Regions from separate parts of the Priestia sp. SIMBA_032 genome, predicted to be linked through region 1. Evidence: riboswitches for the same ligand, from Rfam matches in the RefSeq annotation. Region 1 holds a riboswitch; the other holds the start of a gene.

Region 1 (5,668 bases):
GTTGCGAGTTCATACACCTAAATATACAGATATATTGGAGATATTGGAGAAAGAACTTGTTAAGTAATAAAAAAAGTGCGAGGAATGTATGGATTCCTCACACTAAGCAACTGGTGTACCATTTTTAACGGTCCCATCGGGCTTCAATAGCACTACGTCTCCTTCTTCTGGAACGCCACCAATCACCAATACTTCAGATTTAAAACCTGCTATACGCATAGGAGGAAAATTCACCACAGCAACCACTTGAGAGCCTATTAATTGTTCTGGCTTGTAACGGCGCGTAATCTGAGCTGAAGAACATTTTACTCCAAGCTCACCAAAGTCTATCTCTAGTTTTATTGCCGGCTTTCTTGCTTCTGGAAATGGTTCAGCTTTGACTACCGTACCAACACGAATATCTAATTTTAAAAAATCCTCAATTGCTGCCATTATAATCACCTACACCTTTATTATTTCGAGCTACATTTAATAAAATTTTAATGTACTCGTTTGGGCTTTAATGATTGTAACATAAGCAGGAGACGCATTTTTGTTCTGATTTAAGAAGACTTTGTCTAATTATAAGATATAAGGTAGCAAAAGACGTCAGACCATTGATAGTGTACTAACGCGGTAACATCGCTGAACTAGACACCGATTAAGAAATAAAATGGTGATTTTTTGGCTTTGTAGTTACCTTAAAACTGTATATAGGAACCTTTATCTTTAAAATCTCTCCATGAGTAAAGTTTATTTCTCATTAGATAGATTAAAAAATCTTTGATTAACAATTTGAAAAGGATATAACAAAATTTGTCTGAGAGTTAAAATTGTTACATACTGGAACGGATTAATTTTTTTGAGTTTAAAAACTTTTATCTCTTTTAATTTTGGCAAAACTACAAATGTAAAGACAACATGAATAATGAAGTTTACAGTTATATATAGAGGAAATTTACCGTACGTTGACTTAAGTACCCACATTGACACAGTAAAAAACGGTCCCCAAGTCCATACATCTTCACCAGGGATTTTTGGATGTATACTTTGTCCAAATGTCCAAAAGCGCTTCCTCTTGGCATAAGAATTAAGATATTTGGTTACTATACCAATAGCAATTGATGCAGGAAAAAAGCGTTTAAATTCATTACGCTTCATAAATAAAAAAGTTGACCATCAAGTTATAACTAATAGGATCAAAAATAGTCTATTTTTTTTCATATCATATACACTTCTATATTTATAAGGTGCACATTTATTTTAAAAACAAACATGTAATTACTTGACATTTATTGCTCTAATTATTTCATTTAAGGAACACGGAAACACACTAGAAAAACTATCTGGTTCTAAAAGCCTAGACGTTGCTGAACTCAATGATGGATCCTATGTACAGCTTTTATAAGAAGAACTAATGCAGCTGGATATATTATAGAAAACATGCGTTAGGTCATGGAAAGTTTTAATTTTTTCACATGGTATAATTATTAGAAATTATATCTCATAAATAGCGCAAAGTGATCAATATTGTGTGTATGAAAATTGCAGTGTTTCCGTTATTAGTTACATAAATCGTTGGAGCAGGGTCGTAAAATTTGCTGACACTCATTATAGAGAAAAAGGGAGTAAGTATTTAATGAATCAACGTAAGATTCTAATACAACGTCCGTAAAAGTATACATTTTTATTTAACATGATGTGCCTTTTTGAAACATATAAAAAAGAAAACCCTTGAGAGGAAAGGGTTTTCTTTATGAAATATGCAAATTTTTATAAGTTATTGATAGGATAGGCATTCTGCAAATCAAGTCAATGAAAGCAATGTATAAAAAATGCAGCTTATAGCTATAGACCCTTATTAAAAAATGGTATGCTAGGTACAAAATGAAAAAATCTATGTCCCTGTTAAAAAGAAACCCTATATTTAAATAATGGGGGTGCTCTTATACAGTAAAATTTGTATGACAATCTTTCAAATAATATGTTATACTAGCTATAGACCTAATCTTTCTTACATTTTAGTATAGAAAACCTAAATTCCCAAGGAGCACCCTTATTCTTCAAAACCATTAACGATGAGGGTGCTTTTTCCTGTCTTAAAAGTTAACGGTAGGAATTCCTTTCTGTTAAATAAATAGATATTTATACTAACCGATATTTCTGATTTTTTAATCTTTTAATTGACAAGCTAGAGAAACACGTGTAGTATTGTCCCTAGTTAAATAAATTGAATATTCTTATCTCGAGAGGTGGAGGGACTGGCCCTAGGAAGCCTCGGCAACAGACTGTTAAAGTACTGTGCCAATTCCAGTAGCAATTTGCTTGAAGATAAGAAGAGAACCCATAACGATTATTAACCTCTTCTTATTTTTAAGAAGAGGTTTTTTATTTTAAAAAGAAAGAAGGAAACAAACTCATGACAAAGACACTAGTGAAGGCTCCATTTAAAGCTGATCACGTAGGCAGCTTTTTACGACCAACTACTCTCAAAGAAGCAAGAAAAGCGTATGCAAATGGTACAATTAATAAAGCAGATTTAAAATTTGTAGAGGACAAAGAAATTGAAAAGCTTGTCCAGAAGCAAATTGAAGTAGGTCTTAAATCTATCACGGACGGTGAATTTAGACGTTCTTGGTGGCATTTGGACTTCCTATCAGGCTTAGAAGGTGTAGAGCAGTTTGAGACAGAATATATCAGCCAATTCAAAGGTGCAAAAACCAAAAATAACGCAATTAAGGTAGTAGGTAAAGTGGACTTCAATCATCATTATATGGTGGAACATTTCACGTTTTTAAAAGAAGCTGTCGAACGACATGGTGATGGAAGCCAAGTCGCTAAATTCTCAATTCCAAGTCCAAACATGTTATTTACTCGAATTCAAGAAGATACATATTACAATGGAAACAGAGATCAATTTTATCATGATACTGTGGCTGCTTATCAGAAAGCGATTCAAGCCTTTTACGACGCAGGCTGCCGTTACCTACAATTAGACGATACTTCGTGGATTGATTTTGTTTCTGAAGACCGTATCAATACGGTTGTTGAGAAGCTGGGTATGGACGTAAAGGACATTATTGATACACGAGTAAGCTGCTTAAATGATGCTATTTCTAAAAAGCCTGAAGATATGATCATCACAATGCATATTTGTCGTGGAAACTTCAGATCTACGTACATCACAAGTGGTGGTTATGATACTATATCTGATGCTATCTTTGCTAACTTACATGTAGATGGACTTTTCCTTGAATATGATGATAACCGTTCAGGAGATTTTGAACCGTTAAAAAGCTTTACACGCAACAATCAAACCGTTGTATTAGGGTTAATAACATCTAAGTTTCCTACATTAGAAGAAGCTAAGATTATTAAGCAAAGAATTAAAGAAGCAAGCGGATATATTCCTTTAGAAAACTTGTCATTGAGTCCTCAATGTGGATTTGCGAGTACCGAAGAAGGAAACGAATTAACAGAAGAGGAACAGTGGAATAAAATTAAACATGTAATTCAAATTGCTCAAGATATCTGGGGAGCTAACTAAAGAGGAATATTTGTTATTTGCTTATAGGTTCGGTGGTGTCGAGCTCTCGTAGTTAGTTAGGCACTGTTTCTGCTGGCTTACTAACTTTTGAAAAGACTCTTTAAACCAACTAAGCTAAAAAAGTTTAAATTCGTCATTTTACTATTTATTTAGTTGGAAAATGGAGATCTAATTCTTCATTAACAAATTTTTCTATCTAAAGTTGTAATATTAATAATGCAGAAATGAACAAATTCTTAAATAGTAGAAGAGGCCTGTATCTAAGGGTATACCGACTTGTCTTTTAACTAACATAAGATAAAGGAGCAAAAACAGCATTTTTCTGATTTTGCTCCTTTTATTACACTCAAAATATATTCACTCGTATTTCTTTAAAATAATAACAGCATTATGACCTCCAAATCCAAAAGAATTAGATAAACCAGTATTTATTTTCACCTGGCGAGCAATGGCTGGCACATAGTCTAAATCACATAATGGATCAGGAGTTTCTAAGTTAATTGTTGGAGGAACGATGCTCTCCTTAAGGCTCATTGCCAAAGCAATTGCTTCAATTCCACCAGCTGCTCCTAGCATATGACCAACCATTGATTTATTAGCTGTTATTGGAATCTGATAAGCTTGTTTTCCAAATAGGGCCTTAATAGCCCTGGTTTCAGAGATGTCACCTACCTTTGTACTTGTGGCATGAGCACTAATAACATCAATTTCCTCAAGAGGTATGTTTGCATTTCTTAAAGCTGCTTTCATTGCAAGATAAGCACCTTTACCCTCTGGATGTGTAGCAACCATATGGTGTGCGTCTGAACTTGCACCGTATCCAATGACTTCTGCATGAATGTTTGCTCCTCTGCGTAAAGCATGAGATAGGGATTCTAAAATTAGAATTCCAGCTCCTTCTGACATGACAAACCCGTCACGCCCTTCATCAAATGGACGGCTAGCTTGAGTAGGATCATCATTTCTTGTTGATAATGCGGTAGCATTGCCAAAACTGGCTACTGATAAGTCTGTTATAGCAGCCTCTGTTCCACCCGCAAACACAGCATCCACTTCTCCAGAACGAATGAGTCTAAAGGCTTCCCCAATAGCAGTATTCCCAATAGCACAAGCAGAAACTGGTGACATAGAAGGACCCATTGCATTCCATTTGATGCTAATTTGTGCTGCAGCAGCATTAGTAATCATAGCTGGTACAAGAGTTGGACTGACTCTCCTAGGTCCTTTCTGTCTAAGTGCATCAATATTTTCAATTAAGGTTTCAATGCCGCCTATACCTGAACCTACGTATACACCTAACCGTTCTGGATTGATATCATTTAGATCTAATTTAGAATCTGACCAGGCTTGTTCAGCTGCAGCTAAAGCAAATTGGGAAAAGCGATCTAAACGCCTTGCTTCTTTCTTTCCTAAAATCTCATCTGCATCAAAATCTCGAACGACTCCTGCAATTTTTGCTTTATAATCAGCAGTATCAAATATATCTATAGAGGAGATACCAGACTCTCCTTTAATTAGATTGTTCCAAAATGTTCTAATGTCATTTCCAATAGGAGAGACCACTCCCATACCCGTAATCACAACTCTTTCCACTTTTCATCACTCCAAATCAATAATATACTTGTATTTTACAGTGCTTTTATCCTATTACAAGGGACTGTTTATCCTGGTATAACTACTACTAGGGTAAATTGGTATGATGAGGAGTTTTAAAAATGAACGATAAAACTAGACTTGAGGCTTTGTCTACATTCCTAAAAGCTAAACGTGCTCAAATTAAGCCAGAGACTATTGGGTTACCAGCTGGTACTCGAAGAAGAACACCCGGATTACGAAGGGAAGAAGTTGCACAATTAGCAGGGGTAAGTACCACTTGGTACACATGGTTAGAGCAAGGAAGAGATATAAAAGTTTCTTCTATCGTACTTGACTGTATTTCTACAGCTCTACAACTAAATAGCGATGAAAGAGACTATTTATATGATCTGGCACTAGAAACAAAGTTAGAAATTGATCATTCAAAAAAAGAACAATCAGAGCTTAGCCCTTCTTTAAAACGAATACTAGATGAATTAACCTATTGTCCGACTATCGTTACAGATCGACATTGTCATATTGTAGGCTGGAATTCCGCAGCTTCTC
Region 2 (5,668 bases), on a different contig from region 1:
AAACACTCATTAGACAAACAAAAAGATTTGCTCATGCATTAATTAAGAAGCTTCTCCTGGATGGAGAGGCTTTTTTTGTTAAAACGCATATCATAATTTTTAAGGTAACAGGAAATGCTACTACTAAAATTTCTAAGGAGATTAAAATCTATGAAAAGACTATTTTATACAGCTAGCACTTTTTGTTTTGTTTGGCTTGCTTTTGCAACTATTCATGTTAGTGCTCTTTCGATTGAAAAGCTTCCAATGAAGAAATCATCTGAACAATGGTCGGTTGAACTGACCAAAGCGAGCATGACGGGAGATAATCAGCTAAAGTGGAAAAATAACGTCTATCATACATATGGATTAACCGTTGAAAACATTGGAAAAGACGTAGAGCGCGTGCAGGTCCAAGCTTTTCGGCACGAAGGAAAAAATAAGACGAAATACAGCTTGTTTTCTCCTATTGAAAGATCTAACTTAAGCAAAAGCGGTCAGCGTTTTCGCTATGCGAATTTTGCTGTTCCTGGAAAAGCGGCAGGCTTAGACATCATGATTAACTGGACGGATGAACAGGGCAATCATCAAGAACATTTTGAATTTAAATAAAAGTCTTCGCTTAGGCGAAGACTTTTTTTGCAGGAATTTATCCTCGCATGTGGAAAACGAACACGAAAGGAGAGATCGTAATGATTGCAAAAGCTACTGAAGAAGAAATACAGGAAATTCGGACGAAATCTGCTGATGCGCTGTTTGAAGGAACAACGCATCAGTTTCAACCGTCAACTGAACGTGTAAATGAATTAATTGATAATGCCCTTCAAAAAGGATGTTATTATTTAGTATCTAGACAAGAAAATAAACTCGCAGGATGGGTTTTTGTCGGTACATCTGCCGACTTCTTTTCAAAAGCAGAAATTGGCTTTATCTACGAGTTATATGTTTTACCAGAATACCGCGGGCAAGGTCTAGCCAAGCCGTTGATGCAAAAAGCAATTGATGAATTGTCTATCAAAGGATACCCTGAAATCAGGCTCAGCGTTCATGCTGGGAATTTTGCACAGCACGTGTATCGCGAACTTGGATTTGTAGATAAACAAATATCAATGAGCCTGCAGGTGGTAAAACGTCCGTAACGTTGGTGAATGTCAGCGAGTCCATAAAACATAAGATGTTATACATGCGATGAGGTTTGGTAGTGAAAGTAAAAGTAAATAAGTAGCCCAAACGGCGCCTTTATCTAGTACTTCAACAGCTCTTCCACCTGTATGATCTGAGGCGGGGGGATCTTCAAGCGTGTTCATAATCAAAGCCGCTGCTGCTAAAATAATCCCTCCAATGCTTCCGGTTATTTTGACAAGTGCAATATGGAAAGTAGATGAAAAGGCAATGCTTAGAAGCAGCAGCAAGCTTCCCAAAAAAGCAGATAACATATATCGTTTCATGTGCTCACCATCCTTTATGACAGCATACCATATTTTACTTCTTTTTTCTTTTTATTGAAAAGCTATTGACGTAACCTACAAAACATATTAGAATAGTCAGAAATAATTTAAAAGCGAAATATTCTTATCTAGAGAGGTGGAGGGACTGGCCCTTTGAAGCCTCAGCAACCACAATTATTGAATGGTGCTAATTCCAGCATAGCCTAGCTCTGACAGATAAGAAGAGGAATCTTTTTCTATGATGAAATCCTCTTCTTAGGAAGAAACATTTCGTATAGAAAAGGTGATGACATTGAAAAATATACAAAAGGCGCTAAGCGTTGATGATTATTTAGATCTATACTTGTTAGCAAAAGAACTAAAAGACGAAACGTGGCAGCAGGAAATTTTATCCGCGCTAAAAATGCAGCAAAATCGTTCATTTGAAGACAAACAATCCGCACTCGTTCAAGAAATATGGGAAGATTTTAAACAGTTAAATGAAGATATTTCTTTTGTGTATCGCTTAATTCAAGAAGAGCCAACTAATGAGCAGTTTCAGGCTAAATTAAGGCACCTGCGAGAACGACGGATTACGCTGAGTCGCGAGTTATATCTAGCTAAAAAACAGTATGTTGAACACACCCAATAAAAAGATCCGCTTGATAAACAAGCGGTTTTTTTACGTGTAAATGTTAGAAGCGTTATATTTCGGGTAGTAAATAGATAAGACAAAAAAAGGAGGGATAACAGTGGCTCAAGGTGTATTATGTGAAGTGAATGAGTGCATGTATTGGAAATCCGGAAATAAATGCAGTGCAGAGTCCATTTACGTTGTGAGTCCTGAAAGTAGTCACCATGTTTCTGAAACGGAAGAACCTGGCTGTAAAACTTTTGAACCCGCGAGATAAATGCTAGTTTTTATAAAAAAGCATAAAATGAACGATGCGCTGACGGAATTGAGTCGGCGTTTTTCTATTTTTAAAAAAATACTATTACTTAGGTGCAATAATAAATACATAGTAAAAAAGCAGTGTCTACGTCTAATTGTGTGTTTAAACAAAATGATACGATAATTTTTTTGTTTTTTGACAAAAGAAAAGTGAGAGAAAGGTGATAGAATACAAATATACAGCCTAGCTCACTTTTAGCATAAGCCTATATGAAAGCGCTAACAAAGAGGCTGTATTCATCTCGTTTTGACAGATTGGAAAAAGGGGAGACGTTTATGCAGGGGAAAACTCAGGGGAAAGAATTGAAACGCGGGTTAGAAGAAAGACATGTGACGCTGATGTCCTTAGGAGCAGCCATAGGGGTAGGGCTGTTTCTTGGATCTGCATCTGCTATTAAATTAGCAGGGCCGGGAATATTATTGGCGTACGGATTTAGCGGAATGATTATGTTTTTTATTATGAGAGCACTTGGGGAAATGGCGATTCAAAAACCTGTTGCAGGTTCATTCAGCAAGTACGCGCGCGACTATTTAGGGCCGCTTGCTGGTTATTTAACAGGTTGGAACTACTGGTTTTTATGGGTTGTAACATGTATGGCTGAAATTACAGCCGTTGGTATTTATATGGGATATTGGTATCCGGATGTACCAAACTGGATTTGGGCGTTATCGGCGCTTGTCATCATGACAACAGTTAACTTCTTAGCTGTTAAGGCATATGGTGAACTGGAATTTTGGTTTGCACTTATTAAAATTTTAGCGATTGTGTTAATGATTGCCGTTGGGGTATTAATGATTGTGTTTGGAATCGGAAACGGCGGCGTTGCGACGGGTATTAAAAACTTGTGGGACAACGGCGGACTGTTCCCGCACGGATTCAAAGGTATTTTACTGTCGCTGCAAATGGTCATGTTTGCGTATTTAGGAATTGAAATGATCGGCGTTACCGCGGGAGAAGTGAAAAATCCGGAAAAATCTCTAGCAAGAGCAATTGATTCTGTCTTTTGGCGTATTCTTATTTTCTACGTGGGTGCATTATTTGTCATTATGTCAATTTATCCGTGGCAAGAAATCGGTTCACAAGGAAGCCCGTTTGTATTAACATTTGAAAAAATCGGGATTCCAGCAGCGGCAGGCATTATTAACTTTGTCGTGCTAACAGCAGCTCTTTCTTCTTGTAACAGCGGTATTTTTAGTACAGGCCGTATGCTGTTCAACTTAGCAGAACACGGAGAAGCGCCAAAAGGGTACGGCCAGCTTACAAAAGGCGGCGTACCAGGAAAAGCTGTTTTAGCATCAGCGGGTGCTTTATTAGTGGGAGTAGCGTTAAACTACATTGTGCCTGCAAAAGTATTTACGTGGGTAACAAGCATTGCAACATTCGGCGCGATTTGGACGTGGGGAATTATTTTGCTTTCTCAAATTAAGTATCGCAAAACGTTAAAAACAGGTGAAGAGGCAAAGCTAAAATATAAAATGCCTTTATTTCCGTTAACGTCTTATGTGTCACTTGCGTTCCTAGCGCTTGTTGTTGTGCTTATGGCGTACAATCCAGACACAAGAATTGCAGTTGTCATCGGACCATTATGGTTTATCGGTCTTATTATCGCGTACTATGCAAAAGGATTTCATAAACGAAGTCATAGTTCAGCTGCAACTGAGCAAAAGCTAGTGAAATAAAAGAAAAAACCTCTTTCTTGGAAAGAGGTTTTTTCTTTTATTTGTTCTTAATTTCCTATAAGTAATTAGGTTAGGTAGGTTTCGATAATTGTTTCAATATCATAAGGGGTAACACCTTCATCAAGAGAATAAATAGTGTCAGCTTTTTGCTTGTCGTAGATAAGTGTTCCTCTAGCTTCTGCGTGAAATGAAAAAAGGTCATAAAGCGTTGGCTTCAACAGCTTTGTCATAGCTTTTCCTATAAGAGAGACGGATCCATTGTTTTGTTCGAGATTATTTTCAAATGCAACATGATGATGCAGTGAAATATCCGTCCAGATTAATTTTCGCTCTTGTAAATCAAAAATCAAAGGGATGGAGATGGTAGAATCACTAGCAAGATCTATTTTGTTTTGTACGGTAGAAGGTTCGAATATCTCGCCGGACTCTATGTGCTGTCTCATCATCCATCCTCCAAAACATTCGGGAAGCATAACAAAAGGCTGGACAGAAAATGAATAAACGTTCATCAATATATAACGGCCGCCTTTTTTTAGAATCGTAGGGATATGCAAGTCAATAAATTCACATGCCCCGTTAGGAGCAGATGTAATATCTCCGCTGTGAAAAGCTTTGAAGCTTTTTGAAGATAAGTTTGTATAAGAAATATGCTCTTTATACTGCCAGTTTTCATCGTAAATTCCGGCAGACAAATCAATATCTACACTACCGGTGTGTTCACCATTTACAAAGCCTTCTTTCCACCAAATAAAAAAACGAAGCGTATTGCCTTCAGGAATTGTTAATTTACTGCCCCTACTAATTGTTTTTAATGTTTTGCTGTTTGAACGCTGTGAAAATGGTATAGTTTGTTCACGCAAACGATCATCAAGCCATACATTTCCAAGAGGTGGCAACTTAGCAAAACGGTCATGTAAAGCATCTTTGCATGCATTTATTACATCATCACAAAGATTTTTACGAAGAGAAGGTAAGGGATTATCAAGCGCCATTACTTTGGACACATTCCCTTTTGGAAACACAACGCGCATATCTTGTCTATGATATCGATGCTTCATATGTGAATAGAGCTGAAGCAGTACTGGCGTAGAGACATGATGAGCGACCGTTGCAAATGCTACAATAATAGAAGCAGCTTCTTGTTCCCCAGTAGATAAGCGCAGTAAATGGTCAATTCGTCTAGCAAAGTCACCTGGACGTTTTTCTAAAAGTGAAACTGCTTTTGAGATGTCTTGTTGCTCGAGTGCTTTCTCTAATTTACTATAGAACGTCAACGGTCTTTTATGGTTTCGAACAGCATCGAATCCTTTAGCAGCGTGAGGAAATCGATGTTTGTATTCTCCAGGATGTAAAATCTCACCTAAACGAATCCACTTTACTTTATAACGAAACATATCTTCTTCTACATTTGGAGTGCTTTCTAGCAGCTGCAACAAGCTTCGGCGTTCAAAACGACTAAACTTTTTAAATAAAGTGGGTGATGAAAGGCTAATATCGCCATCAGATAAAGCGGTTGCCAAACGTAAGACGTCTGTTGCTGTTTTAAAATAAGAAGACAAGACATCAACAGGTAGTTTTTTTGTTTTAATTAAAACTGAGCTAACAAATGCAGCATTTTCTTTTTGAGGAA

The links. A riboswitch is a leader RNA that binds a small molecule or an ion and turns the genes downstream of it on or off. The one in region 1 is predicted to bind S-adenosylmethionine.
Region 2: another riboswitch for S-adenosylmethionine. It lies ahead of SB717_RS17560 (hypothetical protein); the one in region 1 lies ahead of SB717_RS00085 (5-methyltetrahydropteroyltriglutamate--homocysteine S-methyltransferase).

The regions. Positions count from the first base shown of each region.
Region 1 is NZ_JAWRXD010000001.1:17,476-23,143, reverse strand. It holds gene csaA (chaperone CsaA) at 103-432, opposite strand; gene SB717_RS00090 (hypothetical protein) at 733-1,140, opposite strand; SAM riboswitch class I at 2,217-2,317, shown strand; gene SB717_RS00085 (5-methyltetrahydropteroyltriglutamate--homocysteine S-methyltransferase) at 2,399-3,526, shown strand; gene fabF (beta-ketoacyl-ACP synthase II) at 3,884-5,119, opposite strand; gene SB717_RS00075 (helix-turn-helix transcriptional regulator) at 5,242-5,668, shown strand, end outside.
Region 2 is NZ_JAWRXD010000005.1:94,789-100,456, forward strand. It holds gene SB717_RS17540 (glycosyltransferase family 2 protein) at 1-42, shown strand, start outside; gene SB717_RS17545 (hypothetical protein) at 151-591, shown strand; gene SB717_RS17550 (GNAT family N-acetyltransferase) at 672-1,118, shown strand; gene SB717_RS17555 (hypothetical protein) at 1,131-1,427, opposite strand; SAM riboswitch class I at 1,549-1,650, shown strand; gene SB717_RS17560 (hypothetical protein) at 1,714-2,058, shown strand; gene SB717_RS17565 (DUF1540 domain-containing protein) at 2,159-2,317, shown strand; gene alaP (alanine permease AlaP) at 2,635-4,038, shown strand; gene SB717_RS17575 (TerD family protein) at 4,104-5,668, opposite strand, start outside.